One region of the Shewanella sp. ULN5 genome, then DNA from elsewhere that is predicted to be linked to it. Evidence: riboswitches for the same ligand, from Rfam matches in the RefSeq annotation. Region 1 holds a riboswitch; the other holds the start of a gene.
What was found. Region 1 has a riboswitch for lysine ahead of lysC (lysine-sensitive aspartokinase 3). Riboswitches for the same ligand answer to the same signal wherever they lie in the genome.

Region 1 (7,917 bases):
CAAACAACTCTAAAACCTTAAAAAGGTGTGAATCAATCGGAACTCTAATATCTATTCTTTTTCTTTGCCTTCCTTTTTGCTTCCAGCCAGATAAACGAAGAACTTTTCGTTTTAGAAGTAAAGCCGTATCAGCACCTAACTCAACATCAAAAGAGTCCTTCCAATAAGTTCCTTTATTATATTTACCAAGTGTTTTGATAACTTCAAAATTCACCCCTGTTTGAGCCATTATATATACGGCTATAGCGACTTGGTTGATTTTTGCTCGAAAAAAAATTATATTTTCGAAGGGAAGTCCTTTCATTCCACCATCGTCAACTGAATTAGCAAGTAGCCCGTATTTATCTGACAAATACTCCCTAAATCCCTTGCCCAACTCTGGTGAATTCCGGTCAATCATAATTATGACCTTCCCAAACCAATTACCACTTGGAAATTGCAATTGATTTGGCAGGTCTGCTTGCTTTAGAAAAACAAGTAAATTAGCAAGCACTGTTTTATAAGCATCTATCGGATTACAATGAAAAAGCTCAATTATTTTGGCTATAGATGAGTTGAGTCTACCTACGCCTTCAGGAAGTACTAAAACTCCTCTTTGAAAAAGTTCACTTGGATCTGCTTCATCGAGTTCTTCAAACCTTTCTTTCATGAGTTCAATTCGATGCATTGCGAAAGCTAAGATTTGCATCATTTCCCTATCAGAATAAGTATTTGTCTCAAATAGAGTTTCAATATCATCGATAGATTTATTTTGAGGAGTATTTCTACGGCCTTGAGAAAAGACTTTGTAGCTAAGTTCATGTTCGCTGATGGATGGATGAAGAGACAATATATCTCTTATATGATGAGAGGCGTCTTTGTTTGTGTTTTTAAACTCATCGTATAAGAATCTATTAACTTGAGACAGTTCAGTGAAATTATCTCTAAGTGATAAGAACTTAATAAACGACTTGAGCGCCGACATTTTTTTTCCAACAAGCCTCACTGTACGTTTCTGTATGGTGACCCATTTTATGAATGCTCGTGCCAAACCTCTTTTAATCTCAATCGAAAGACCGTCTTTAGAGTCGCAAGCCCAAACTTTAGATTGTGCTCCGCCAATGACGTGTAATCCAAGCAGGGCTGTAGTTTCGCTATTGCGCACAAACCACACCTTAGCTTTCTTTAAGCGATCCGCAACATCTATCAAAATAAAATCTTGATAAAGGGGTAACGTATCATCGCTAATAATCACTCCCTTGTTTGCTGAGGATGCTTTAGTAGCGCCTAAACGATTTAATTTTTTCTTTGCCATAGTACCCTATATGATAAATCACGCACTTATGCATTAAGGCTAGTAAAAAAATGGATACTGTCAAGTCGTATCCTATTTACTTTATTTACGTATTATGCACTTCAGCGCCATGCACATTGGCCTGTACATACACTGTCGGAGCACGGTTATCTGTGCCTTTAAAAGTAAATAAAGGCACGCTGAGTACTTGGCCTGCGGCAAGTTCACCGACATTCGGAGCGCTAGTTATTGCTTTGGTCATTAATGACTCCGTCACCCATTACTCAAACAGGTTTTGATGTAATGCTAACACCACTTGCGCAGCTTCTGCTTCATCCACTAGCACACATAAGTTATGTGGGCTGGCACCTTGGCAAATCATTCGCACATTGTGCTTTTCTAATACCTGAAACACTCGACTGCAAATGCCCGCTGTTGAGGCGATTTTATTACCAATAATCGCCACTAAGGCTAGCTTATCTTCAACGCGAACACGGCAATGTTGTGACAATTCTTGCAATAAAGATTCACTTAACAATCCCTGACCACTGGAATCTGAACCTGTTTTGTCTAACGTAAGTGAGACGTTTACCTCTGAGGTAGTAATCAAATCGACCGAGATTTTATGACGCGCTAATGTGGCAAAAGTTTCAGCTAAAAAACCCTGGGCATGGAGCATTTGTAAACTGTGAAGATTTAATAAGGTTTGATCGCGACGTAATGCCACCGCGCGGTAAACTGGCGTATCTTCGACTTGATGGCGGATCCAAGTTCCACCGGCTTCAGGGTCTTTACTTGAGCCGACAAACACCTGAATTTTCTGGCGAACGGCAGGTAAGATAGTGGCAGGATGCAAGACTTTGGCACCAAAAGTGGCCATTTCAGCGGCTTCGTTAAAACTGATTTCTGCAATTGGGCGCGCATTGGGGGCTAAACGCGGGTCAGTAGTATAAATACCTGCAACGTCAGTCCAAATTTCAACAGCATGGGCTGATAACGCTTCTGCTAATAGCGCTGCAGAGTAATCACTGCCACCACGGCCTAATGTGGTTGTACGCCCCTGTTCGTCAGCACCAATAAAGCCTTGAGTCACTATCACTTGATTGGCTAATAAGGGCTGTAAAAAATCACCGGACAAGTTGGCAATTTGTTCAATTTGCGGCTCAGCTCGGCCAAAATGGCTATCAGTACGTAATACCTGACGCACATCAAACGCACTTGATGCAGTCCCCTTTTCACGGATAACCGCGGCAAATAGCACTGATGAACACTGTTCACCCATTGAAAGCAATTCATCCATTAGGGCTTTGCTGCGATCGAGTACCAATGATTCGCTTAACACTGACATCCGGCTCAGTAATTTATCAATTTGTGCGGCAATATCTTGCGGGCGGCCCAGCTCGTCAATAATACGATATTGAATTTGCGCGACCTGCTTTAATAAACTTAAACGACGTTCGTCATTTACGTTGGCGCTGGTAAGTTCCACCAGCAAATTCGTCACACCACTTGATGCACTAACGACTACAACACGGGTATTAGGATTAGATAAAACGATATCCGCGCAACGACTCATTGCAGGGTAATCTGCAACAGAGGTTCCACCAAACTTGGCTACAACTAATTGATTTAACGACATGAAATACGCTCCGAACTAAACTTCGTTCGAAGAGCCTGGTGCAAAGATAACGCACCCTTAAAGAAGGGAAACAGCAATCACCACCAGAAGCTCTCCACCAAAAAAACAGGTGACAATCGTTAGGATTCAACCCAATCGACCGATAAATAAAATAACCAAATTTGATTTATCTCGGCGTTAATCTCCCTCGTAAGCGGTCATGGGAATTGGTCTTCCTCAAGCTTACTACCTAGTTAACGCTCCTCTTCTGTGCCTCCATTAAGGAGGGATGTGCAAAATAGCAATAAACCTATGGCTAAGTCAATGGACAAAATATCAACTTGAAGCGTTAAAAAATAAATGCACTATTTTATGTTCCACACAATGAAACAATCGCTTGATGATGGGACAGATAAAAAATGACAAATTACAGCGGTATTGGTGTGGATGGGATGAGCATAATGTGTAAATCAGTCATAGGTATTAGAAAATCAATACTATTTGTTAATTTTATTGTCTCATAAAAAAATTAACAAATGTGCGAGAGCGGAATTTACTACAACTCAGGTAAATCACTGACTAATTTCAAACGCTGATGAAACAATCCCATAGGTACTTCATCTCGGTGAGGCTCAAAGCAAGCGATTAGTGATAGTAAGCCTTGATTTACATAATAAATAGCATGCTGCCCAAACTCTCTACCCAGCTCAAGCGCTTGATCTTTATCTATAAATATAGCCCAGCTTTTTTCCATATGCGACAAATCAGGAGCCGCACCAATCAAGCAGCGATACGGACTTCGGTATTCGAGAATCTTTGATTGAAGCGCCCTGTCTCTCAAACGGTTCTGGCTTGGGGTTAACACGCTACCTAGGGGATTATGTGCTGTAACAATTGCAAAAGAAAAATCATTGGATAAAGGCTGAGTAAGTAAAAATTCAGTTTTTTGATAATCCTGCCACAGCATGTCGATAACATTTTCCATAATAAATCTCACCAAATAAGCCGAAAACAGTGTAGCAGATAGGTTTAAATAACGAAAGATTTGTGACGTCAGTCACAATACAGAAAAGACACAAAGACTATATAAATCAATTAAATAAATTAAATATACGACTTTAACTAAACCTTTGTTAATAATTTTATTAACAATTCATTTGTTAACAAATACAGAAAAAGGGTACAATAACCATCAGTAGCTCATAAATCGTCACAAAAAGCCTACTTCAGCGATATTTTGTAACGTTTCTATTTATGATTTATTGAGCTAAAGTTTTACCACTGCACAATAAATGTTCTACTTTTAAAGGCCTGTGAGTAAATACAGAGGTTTAGTTAACATCTACAGGAACTTTTAACGTATTTTAAGTTCACAGTGTATAGCAGCGGTATTACCCTTTTTTGACAAAGACGTTTTTAACGGCTTGTGTAAAACTCATTCGGATATCAAATGAGAGAGTGTTTAAGTTCAGGGTAGACATAGTTAAACACCCAATAATAGAGATTTTTACGTGTGCAGAAGCGCAGACGGACAACGCTAGCCTAGATGCTAGATAACGAATTTTATCATTTTTATTTTAGGTAACTTATTATGCAAAACCCACATATTTTAATTGTTGAAGATGAAGCTGTAACTCGTAACACCTTACGTAGCATTTTTGAAGCTGAAGGCTATGTTGTCACTGAAGCAAATGACGGCGCTGAAATGCACAAAGCAATGCAAGAAAACAAAATTAACTTAGTGGTGATGGACATTAACTTACCGGGTAAAAATGGTTTGTTATTGGCTCGCGAACTTCGTGAAATCAACAATATCGGCTTAATCTTCTTAACCGGTCGTGATAATGAAGTTGATAAAATTTTAGGTTTAGAAATTGGCGCAGATGATTACATCACTAAACCATTTAACCCTAGAGAATTAACTATTCGTGCACGCAACTTGTTAACTCGCGTGAACAGTGCTGGCACTGACAACGAAGAAAAGGGTTCAGTTGAGCACTATCGTTTCAACGGTTGGAGCTTAGAAATCAACAGCCGTTCTTTAGTTAACCCACAAGGTGAGTCTTACAAGCTTCCTCGCAGCGAATTCCGCGCGATGCTTCACTTTGTTGAAAACCCAGGCAAAATTTTAACTCGTGCCGACCTGTTAATGAAAATGACTGGCCGTGAGCTTAAGCCACACGACCGTACGGTTGACGTGACTATTCGTCGTATTCGTAAGCACTTTGAAAGCCTAGCGGACACGCCGGAAATCATCGCGACAATCCACGGCGAAGGCTATCGTTTTTGTGGTCAATTAGAAGACTAATTATCATTTTCGATGCGATTTGGATCAGATGAAAAAAACCGAGCATTAATGCTCGGTTTTTTTATGCTTATCCTAATTCTAAACCTTGCTGGGTTAAGATTATTGATGCAAATATTGACTAAACTTGACGGTTTTTCTGCGCCCAAAAACCTAACAGCATAAAACTGCCCAATACAATTAATAGCATCCAATAACCAGGCATTAATTTAAGTTGTTTTGCCAGTATTGGAGTTAATGTGACAATGGCTAATCCATAACCAAATGCATTAATCATTACAAACACCAATGTGCGCACAATAAAGCCCTGGCCTGTTAATAATCGTCTAACAATACGATTGATATCAACAGCAAACATCACTATCACACAAGCCACAATGGCGGTGCTCACTTCACTTACCCATGGCAACATAAAGCTTGCCAGCTGATTTAACATCGAAATAATTTGATTCAAATACACCTCATATCTACTATTGCGCTATCAACTCCTTGATATCACACTACTGGGTCATTGTTATGGTTAATAAGTTACTATTGCTAACACGAGAAAACGAGGTTTATCGTGATTTATTAATAAAACGCAATTTAACGGATTTAGTCATCTTAGGCGACTCCCCTAATAGTATAACCGAAGCGAATATTTGGTTTGCTGAACCATCTCTTGCCACACCTTTACTGAACCACGCTAGGCAGTTACGTTGGTTGCAATCAACCTTTGCAGGGGTGGATAAGCTGATGTCACCAAAGCTTAGACAAGATTATCAATTAACCAATGTGCGCGGCATATTTGGCCCATTAATGAGTGAATATCTATTTGGGTATTTACTGGCGCACAATAGGCAGCATCAGCATTACCATCAACTGCAACAACAAAGACAGTGGCAACCTGGTCATTATAAAACCCTTCAAGGTCAACAACTGTTATTACTAGGCACAGGCTCTATCGCACAACATATCGCGACGACGGCAAAACACTTTGGCATGACGGTTATAGGGATTAACCGACAAGGGCAAGCCATATCAGGTTTCGATCTGGTCGATAAGATTGATAATTTATTGCTGCATTTGCCTGAAGCTGACGTCATTGCCAGTGTGTTACCGGATACGCCTGCAACCAAAAATATTCTCAACCGTCACAGTTTAGCCCGACTAAAATCTGATGCTGTATTGTTTAATTTAGGACGAGGCAATGTGCTCGACCTCGATGCATTGGCCGCACAATTAGTACTAAAGCCTGATCAGCAGGCGATTTTAGATGTTTTCAACCAAGAACCCTTACCCAGCAATCATCCCATCTGGCTAGCGGCAAACGCCATCATCACACCACATGTCGCCGCCCCAAGCTTTCCGCAGCAAATTATTGATGTTTTTAGTCAAAATTACGCTTTATGGTGTAATGATCAACCATTAAATTTTCGCGTTGATTTTGAAAAAGGTTATTAATTATCAATCTGTTATAAATACATCATAATGAGTAAACCTGACTAAAAGTGATAAATGTATCATTTTTACTCAAAAGTTATTGCCAATGATAACTGTTTTCATTTAGAATTAGATTCATTGAAGAACGCTATGTTGTTTATAACTTATTTCACTAGATGTAGAGGCTAATATGTACGTTTGTCTTTGTCATGCAATTACAGATAAGCAAATTAAAGAGGCAGTTAGCCAAGGCGATTGCTCATTGGCTGATGTTAAAAAACGTCTAGGCGTGGCAGATCAATGTGGAAAATGTGCCAGAATGGCAAATCAAATTATCCAAACTCAATTAGAGTTCGAGCCAAACTTTTACGAAGTGGCATAACGTTAACATTTTATCCTTGATATTCTTGCGCAGAGTGTTTAAGCGCTCATCGCAATACTCGCAGAACCTCCCTCGGCTGAATAACTTTACCCCTGTAAGTTAACATATTTTCATTGCACAGTTTACGAGCAAAAAATCCGCTTAATTCTGGTAACTTTTTTGTCGATGCAATTGACGATTTAATCAAATAAACAGCGACATCAGCATTGCTCATATTTATAAACTGACAATTAAAACTAGATGCCTGTACAGCTCTACAACACCTTGAACCGCCAATAATAAAGCTCTGTTGTCAGTGAGCTATGCCAAGTTTTGCAGTAAACCTCAGCTTGATAAGTGTTTATTATGTCAATTTGAGGTTATCGACTGATTGATAAAATGCTTATCAATAAAAAAGCCCACGTGTTCACGTGAGCTTTTATGGTTTATCAGAGAATAAAGTTTATGACAATAAGCTATTCTTCACTGATCTGTGGCTCTGAAGCGGTATCATCAATAGCCAGTTCTACTGTTTCAATATCGACACTATCAACGCGCTGCAAGCCTCTTGGCAATTTAGCTCCTCTACGTCCACGTTCACCACGATAATGCTCTAAATCGCTGGCTTTAAGTGTTAGCTTGCGCTTACCAGCCCAAAGGGTCACTGCAGCACCATTAGGCACAACATTTAAATGCAGTAATAGCTCTTCACGATTTTTGGCACGTTCACTTGGAATACCGATAATCTTGTTCCCTTTACCTTTAGATAATTGCGGTAAAGCATCTAAACTGAACATCAACATACGGCCTTCACTGGTGATCGCCAGTAATGATTGATCTTTGTCTTTACTGATCAATTTTGGCGTCATGACCTGTGCGTTAGCAGGTAAAGATAATAATGCTTTACCTGCTTTATTACGGCTAACCATGTCTGCATA
Region 2 (7,917 bases), on a different contig from region 1:
TTAATTGATGGCTAATCACCTCTGCATTAGCAGGAGTTTCTTTTTGTGTTGAAAGCAGGTACTTACTAACTCGCATTCCAGTTTCCATTTTAATAAAAGTCAATGAGCGCCATTTTAGCACTTGAAGCGCTTATGTCACCTGATTATTACTGGATTAGAAGGTTAATTTATCGAGCCTTTCATAGCCTGTACTTTATTTTTTACGCCTATCTCCAATCACTTTGGCTGGGTTACCTGCAACAATGGAGTAAGCTGGTACATCTTTAGTGACAATACAACCCATACCAATAACGGCATGGTCACCAATACTTACACCATCTACAATTCCAGCTTGTGCGCCAATCCATACATCTTGGCCTATTACAATGCCTTTAGAAGTGACGGGCTGCTCATAGATAGGGGCGTTCGGAGACATGCCGTGATTAAATGCATAAATGGTGACATTATTAGCGATTCGGGTTTGAGAACCTATTGTGATCCCCGTTCTTCCGCCATCTAAACTGCAACCATGGTTTATAGCCACTTCATTGCCTAACGTGATAGGACCATGCATAAAAACATCTGCAGCAATCATGCATTTATTACCTATCACTATGTCTCGACCGGGCTCAGCAAACAATTCTGCTTCAGGGGCAATAAAACAGTATTCGCCGATATTGATCGTTTCTAATTGCGCTAATGTTTGTTGAATTTCCTGTTGCCAGGGGATCGCCCATTCAAGTAGTTTCGGTTTTAATGAGAAATAAAGCCAAGGCATCCAAGACAGCCTTTTTTTATGCTGCTTTTGGTAATCAAGTGATGCCATTAAATATCCCCCTCAGTATGAAATTTAAACAATATTCATTTGAAATAAATGGGTTTAATCGTCCAGTAATGTCAATGTAGTAGGCTTTAATTCTATTACAACAATTTCTTGGTCGATGACTTGCCAAAATATATCGAGATCGTACAGCGCGACTTGGTATATTTTGGGATCCAATTTGGCTTTTTTATAAGCGGGTCTAGGGTCTTGCGCAAGTACTGCAGATATTAACGATTGCAGCTGAGGGTATTTATCATTTTGCGTCAATGAAGCTAATTGTATTTGTGCTGTTTGGGCAAAACTGACATTAATTAATTCTGGCGCATCGTGAGCAATTCCGCCTTTAGCATTGAGAATAGCATCAGAAAAAGGAATATAAGGTTTTATATCAATAATAGGTGTGCCATCTAATAAATCCATCCCGGATATTTCTAGGCAGACTTTTCCCTTACGCTGAACAACGCCATGCAATTTAACCACAGATTGTCCAATGCCATTGGGCCGAAATGTTGAACGAGTGGCAAATACACCTAATTTTTCATTACCACCAAGGCGGGGCGGGCGAACTGTCGTTTTCCAACCTTGGGCGAGATTTTCGTGAAAACAGAACAGCAACCAAAGGTGTGAATACTGTTCAATGCCTCTAATGGCATCGAGGTTGTTTAGCTCTGGGACTAATTCAACGTAGCCTTTGACATCGACTAAACCTGGTTGGCGAGGGATGCCGAATTTTTGCTTATAAGGGGTTCGGCACACTGCCACTGCATTAATTTGAGATGTAAACATGGCACAGATCAACTTGAGAAAAAGTCAGCCAAAATGGAATCTATTTTGGCTAAACAAAAAAGAAAAACGTTACTCTACCTGAGCGCGTTTTATGGCTTGCCCGACACATAAGCTACGAGTAAAGCAACCCGCCTCTTGCTCTTCGATAACAAGGCATTGCTTGATAATAAGACCGTTTGCGCCCATATCAGCCGCTTTTTTTCGGGCTTCTGTACGTGCATCTTCAATCGATGCTGGAGCACCATTTATCACATCCTGGCAAATTTCGCCTTCAGCTAAGCCAATAACTGAATAGCGCCCTTTTGGTAATATGTCTCCTTCGTAAAGTGCGACATCACCCACTTTGAAATACTCATCAATCGCTTTACCATCAAGATTACTATTGAAGGCATAATCACCAGCACAAGCGGTTAATAATAATGCAAATGAACAGATGGATAACATTTTTAGTTGGGAAGAGGACATTAGTCAGCTCACTTAATTCAATTTGATAACAGTTTACTCTGTTCTTATTTGAGGCGAAAGCAAACCTTCAATGCGATGGATAAAAAAACGCTTACCAAAGTAAGCGTTTTATATGAAGCTATTGGACAGTTTATTCCATACCAGGAATTAAGAAACTATCCATAGACTTACCCGCATCGACTTCTTTTTTGAATACGGTTGGCATACGCCCTTGACCAGTCCACTGAATTAATTCGCCATCAACAGTAATTTGATATTTGGCTGGACGTGGAGCACGTTTCTTTGGGGCAGATCTAGTGGCAGTGACTTCGCCTAAATCTTCAATTGATAGTCCGCTATTTTCAATTTGAGCAAGGATCTCTGCAATACGTGCATTACGTTCAGCATTAGCGGCTTCATCAGCTTTTGCTTCTTCTTCACGTTCAACAATCACTTTATCAAGCTTTACGGCTAAGTCGCGTAAATCTTCAATGCTCAGTTCTTTAACTGCAGCTTTAAAACGACGGCCATGGGTTAAAATATCTAAAAAATCACTCATAATGTTAAGCGTCCTAAATCAAATGGAATTTGAATAAATTATATTTGTTACTACATTATTGAATGATGCTATACCGTATAGAATGTTAATTAACTGGAGTAAATAATTGTTAATAACGACTTAAATAAACATCAATAACTTTTAACCGTAAAAATTATCATTGATGTTTTTATTTTGCAGTGCATTCAACTTAGCTAATAACAATTAATAAAACTTATTTTTATTAATACCCACAATAATAGAAACTTATTCGACCTTGATCAATTTAATTTATCAAAAATAAGCTTATTTTATGAAATGATTTAAAAACGGGCTATTTATAGCCAGTAAATGGAACTAGTTTGAGTCATTGTTACTTTTCCTTGCCAGTTTTGTGTTATATTTTTCAAACAAGCGTTTAACTTAGGTTGACGTTAACGTTAACAGGTCGTAAAGTTGAGTTATCTTGCATTGGCATTGGCCAATGTGTTGTCCATAGACAAGGTGTAGGAAGGAAACCCTATGAAAGTATTGGTGCCTGTAAAGCGCGTCGTTGATGCCAATGTAAAGGTCAGGGTAAAAGCTGATCATTCAAATGTTGATACCGCTAATCTTAAAATGGCTTTGAATCCATTTTGTGAAATCGCTGTCGAAGAAGCTGTCCGCCTAAAAGAAGCAGGCATCGCCACTGAAGTGGTTGTGGTGAGTGTTGGCACCAAAGCTGTGCAAGAACAATTAAGAACAGCCATGGCATTAGGCGCAGATCGCGCTATACATGTCGAAACTGATGAAGAGCTTGTGCCATTATCAATTGCAAAATTACTGTTGGCTGTGCAACAAAAAGAACAAGCACAATTAGTGGTTTTTGGTAAACAGTCTATTGATGGCGATAACAACCAAACTGGCCAAATGATGGCTGCTCTAGCTGATATGCCGCAGGCTACTTTTGCTTCTGAAGTAAAAGTTGAAGGCGACAACATTGTCGTGACCCGTGAAATTGATGGTGGATTACAAACCTTAAAAATGCCATTGCCTGCTGTTGTTTCTGTTGATTTACGTTTAAATGAACCGCGTTATGCGTCCTTACCAAACATTATGAAAGCGAAACGTAAACCGTTAGATGTGCATACAATTGCTGATTTAGGTGTAACGTTAAAGGCTCATCAAACTGTTCTAAAAGTCACGCCACCTGCTGAACGTAAAGCCGGTATTATGGTGTCTTCAGTAGAAGAACTTGTCGAAAAATTAAGAAACGAAGCGAAGGTGATCTAATATGAGCATTTTAGTTTTAGCAGAACACGATAATGCGCATTTGAAAGCGGATACTGCAAAAGTGGTTGCCGCTGCATCTGCAATTGGAGGTGATATTCATGTGCTAGTGGCAGGTCATCAATGCGCTGAAGCGGCCAAAACTGCGCAAGCATTAACGGGTGTAACGAAGGTGATTGTTGCTGATTCGGCTGTGTATGCAAATCACTTAGCTGAAAACCTAGGCAAGTTAATTATTGGCTTATCAGCTGATTATTCACATATCTTATCTGCTGCATCGAGCGTAGGTAAAGATACCTTACCGCGTGTTGCGGCATTATTAGATGTTGCGCAAATATCTGAAGTTATTGGGATTGAAAGTGCTGATACGTTTATTCGCCCAATTTACGCGGGTAATGCGCTTGCCACAGTACAAAGTTTAGATGCGAAAAAAGTGATGACAGTTCGCTCAAGTGCGTTTGATGCTGTTGCTTCAACGGGTAGCGCAGCATTAGTTTCTGTGGGTGATGCTCTTGATGCGCGTACTGAGTTTGTCTCGCAAACACTCACTGAATCAGCACGTCCTGAATTAGGCAATGCCGGTATCATAGTGTCTGGCGGCCGTGGTATGGGAAGCGGTGAGAACTTTGCAATTCTTGAGCAATTAGCCGATAAGTTAGGTGCAGCCGTTGGTGCATCACGTGCTGCAGTGGATGCAGGCTTTGTACCCAATGATTTACAAGTCGGCCAAACAGGCAAGATTGTAGCCCCTGACCTATATATTGCTGTGGGTATTTCGGGTGCCATCCAACATCTTGCAGGTATGAAAGACTCTAAAGTGATTGTTGCTATTAACAAAGATCCAGAAGCGCCAATTTTTCAAGTGGCAGATTATGGTCTAGAAGCAGACTTATTTGATGCTATCCCCGCACTAAATAATTTACTGTAAATGTGACTTTTGTCACAATACGCGGCGATGGGGTGGCAACCCCATCGCCGCTATGTTTTCATGTGCACGCTTTTTTGCCCTTTTAAGTAGAGGTGCGCTGAATAAGAGTAGAGTTAGTTAGGGTGATGCCTGTGATCTAGCTTGAAAGGATTCAGTGCCGAAGTTGTTACCGTTATCAAACTTAACAGCTGGTATGGTTACCGAATAGGTACCTTACTGCCATAGTATTTTTTGTCGGGATGACAAAGATAAATTACTATGGAGCGCTACTGATAGGACAGGTGTTCCTTAGCGTTATTTTGCTTTGCACCGGTTCAGTCGCCCTCCATTCGTACACACACGAAGAATAAATAATGAACGTACTAAGTCATGCCGATTCGGCACTGTCACTGCTCCCCCCTGCAATCGCAATTATTTTAGCGATTGTTACTCGTAAAGTATTGTTGTCGCTTGGCGTCGGTATTCTAGTGGGCGCATTGTTGCTCACACAGTTCTCATTAGGGGACACAAGCACATTTTTAGTTGAAACCGTCACAGGCCTCCTTTGGGATGATGGCGCATTAAACAGTTGGAATTTACAAATTTTAGGTTTTTTGATCATGTTAGGCATGATCACCGCGTTGATCACCGTGAGCGGGGCATCTCGCGCGTTTGCTGATTGGGCTAAAGACCGTATTCGCAGTAAACGCGATGCTAAACTGATGACAATGTTTTTGGGCTGCGTGGTTTTTATCGATGATTACTTCAATAGTTTAGTTGTAGGGTCTATTTCTAAACCGATAACCGATAGATACCATATCTCGAGGGCAAAACTGGCTTACCTATTAGATTCGACCGCAGCGCCTGTGTGCGTGATATCACCCATATCAAGTTGGGGCGCGTATATTATTGCACTGATAGGCGGTATTTTAACTGCGCATGGATTTACCGATTCTGGTCATCTAAGTGTATTTGTGCAGATGATCCCAATGAACTTTTACGCTATCTTCGCCTTGTTACTTTTATTATGCGTGGCCATCTTTGGTCTGGATATTGGCCCAATGCGCCAGCATGAATTAAAGGCGCAAAAAGGTGAGCTTTATGATGAGTCTAAAGGTTTACCGCCTGGTGCAAATCCAGACTTACCAGAGGCCGATACAGGTAAAATTATTGGACTGTTTTTACCCATTTTAGCGTTAATTGCCGCGACTGTTTACTTTATGATAAGCAGTGGTGCCGATGCATTAGCCGCAGATGGTAAGCCCTTTGATGTTTTGGGCGCGTTCGAAAACACCGCTGTTAGCCAATCATTATTTTACGGTTCTATTGTTGGTTTTATAGTGACTTTGGTGCTGGCTTTTATGCAAAAGCTAGCAATCCGCTTGGTCTTACAGGGCGTCGTTGCTGGTGCTCGCTCAATGTTACCTGCAATTTATATTCTGCTGTTTGCATGGTCGATTGCAGGGGTTATTGGCCAATTGGAAACCGGTAAATACATGGCCAGTTTAGTCACTGGCGCGATACCTTTTGAATTGCTGCCTGTGGTGCTGTTTATTCTTGCGGGGATTACTGCTTTTTCAACGGGCACAAGTTGGGGTACCTTTGGCATTATGCTGCCAATTGCAGCAGATATGGCGATGGGTAGCGACTCGACTATGATGTTACCCATGTTATCAGCCGTATTAGCTGGAGCGGTATTTGGTGACCATTGCTCTCCTATTTCTGATACAACTATTTTGTCTTCAACAGGTGCAAGTTGTCATCATATTGACCATGTAATTACGCAGCTGCCATATGCATTAATTGTTGCCTTTATCAGCATTGTTGGCTATTCGGTACTTGGATTTACCGGTTCCATCATGAGTGGCTTTCTAGCCTGTAGTCTGGTGTTTGCCATCACAGTAGCAGGACTAATGATTTATACTCGCCGATAAGCGATTTGATGGATATAAAATGCCGCACAATTAACATTGTGCGGCATTTTTGTTTGTGAAGTTTGGTATTAAACGAGTAGAATTTAGCAAAGCAAAAATATTGGAATTTCTTGTGGCACAACTGTATTTCTATTATTCATCAATGAACGCGGGCAAATCGACCTCGCTATTACAATCTTCTTATAATTACCGTGAACGTGGTATGCACACTCTAGTTATGACAGCATCAATTGATGATCGTTATGGCGTAGGTAAAGTGGCATCACGAATTGGTATCGAAACCGATGCTCAGGTTTTTGCAAGTCATGATGATCTTAGTGAGATGATTTCACAATCTCATCAACAAAAGCATATTCATTGTGTGTTGATTGATGAAAGCCAATTTCTGTCTAAAGCCCAGGTTAAGCAACTAACCTATGTTGTCGACATTCTCGATATTCCGGTGTTGTGTTACGGATTGCGTAATGATTTCCAAGGCGAATTATTTACTGGTAGCCAGTATCTTTTGGCCTGGGCCGATAAGCTTGTTGAGCTGAAAACCATTTGCCATTGTGGCCGTAAAGCCAATATGGTTGTGCGCCTAGATGGCGAGGGCAAACCAATGAAAGAAGGCGAGCAGGTGGCTATTGGTGGTAACGAATCTTACGAGTCAGTTTGCCGCAAACATTTCAGAGAGTTTTTGTGGGATTAAAAATCTGATCGCAAGAAAAAGATTAAGTCGAATTAGACATAAGGTTTAATTCGACTTTTTTATTTACCTTCAATCATTCTAATCGGTTATTGTTAGCTAACATACTCTAAACGTGTGACTTTTGTGTAAATTTGAGCTCAGAGTCATCAGCTCATCAGCTCAACAGCCGATGTGAGTTTTGTAAGCAAACGGACATTTGTCAATGCAACCGATTAAAGTGTATTACACCATAATAAAAGGTCGTGATTAATACGACTGGATGGACAACAGCAATTAAGTCACAACAGTTCGCCATCATTTTTTCTTAGCTAGCAGAAAAACAAATAAGATTGAGAGATTAAAGTTTAAATCTTTCAACTGAAGCCGTGAGTGAGTGCGCCAGCTGATTCAATTCTTGGCTGCGTTTGGCCATTGCTGATGACTCCTGTGCATTAGTTTCAGCAGACTCAGCGGTTATAGTCATAGTGTGTTCAATTTGCTCACTAAAATTAACCTGTTCATGTGCTGCTTGATTAATTCCCTGGCTCATTTTGTTAATCGTCAGTA

Region 2: another riboswitch for lysine. It lies ahead of ORI98_RS00080 (Na+/H+ antiporter NhaC family protein); the one in region 1 lies ahead of lysC (lysine-sensitive aspartokinase 3).

What each region holds. Positions count from the first base shown of each region.
Region 1 covers NZ_JAPJEE010000015.1:65,505-73,421, forward strand. The annotation lists gene ORI98_RS14110 (hypothetical protein) at 1-1,294, opposite strand, end outside; gene ORI98_RS14115 (hypothetical protein) at 1,380-1,535, opposite strand; gene lysC (lysine-sensitive aspartokinase 3) at 1,554-2,912, opposite strand; lysine riboswitch at 2,992-3,167, opposite strand; gene ORI98_RS14125 (DUF3293 domain-containing protein) at 3,448-3,876, opposite strand; gene arcA (two-component system response regulator ArcA) at 4,483-5,199, shown strand; gene ORI98_RS14135 (DUF3392 domain-containing protein) at 5,318-5,650, opposite strand; gene ORI98_RS14140 (D-2-hydroxyacid dehydrogenase) at 5,713-6,639, shown strand; gene ORI98_RS14145 (bacterioferritin-associated ferredoxin) at 6,809-7,000, shown strand; gene parC (DNA topoisomerase IV subunit A) at 7,456-7,917, opposite strand, start outside.
Region 2 covers NZ_JAPJEE010000001.1:26,853-34,769, reverse strand. The annotation lists gene ORI98_RS00115 (proline--tRNA ligase) at 1-76, opposite strand, end outside; gene ORI98_RS00110 (DapH/DapD/GlmU-related protein) at 194-805, opposite strand; gene tsaA (tRNA (N6-threonylcarbamoyladenosine(37)-N6)-methyltransferase TrmO) at 860-1,588, opposite strand; gene rcsF (Rcs stress response system protein RcsF) at 1,658-2,053, opposite strand; gene ORI98_RS00095 (H-NS family nucleoid-associated regulatory protein) at 2,184-2,591, opposite strand; gene ORI98_RS00090 (electron transfer flavoprotein subunit beta/FixA family protein) at 3,093-3,842, shown strand; gene ORI98_RS00085 (electron transfer flavoprotein subunit alpha/FixB family protein) at 3,844-4,767, shown strand; lysine riboswitch at 4,847-5,044, shown strand; gene ORI98_RS00080 (Na+/H+ antiporter NhaC family protein) at 5,121-6,680, shown strand; gene ORI98_RS00075 (thymidine kinase) at 6,793-7,371, shown strand; gene ORI98_RS00070 (methyl-accepting chemotaxis protein) at 7,709-7,917, opposite strand, start outside.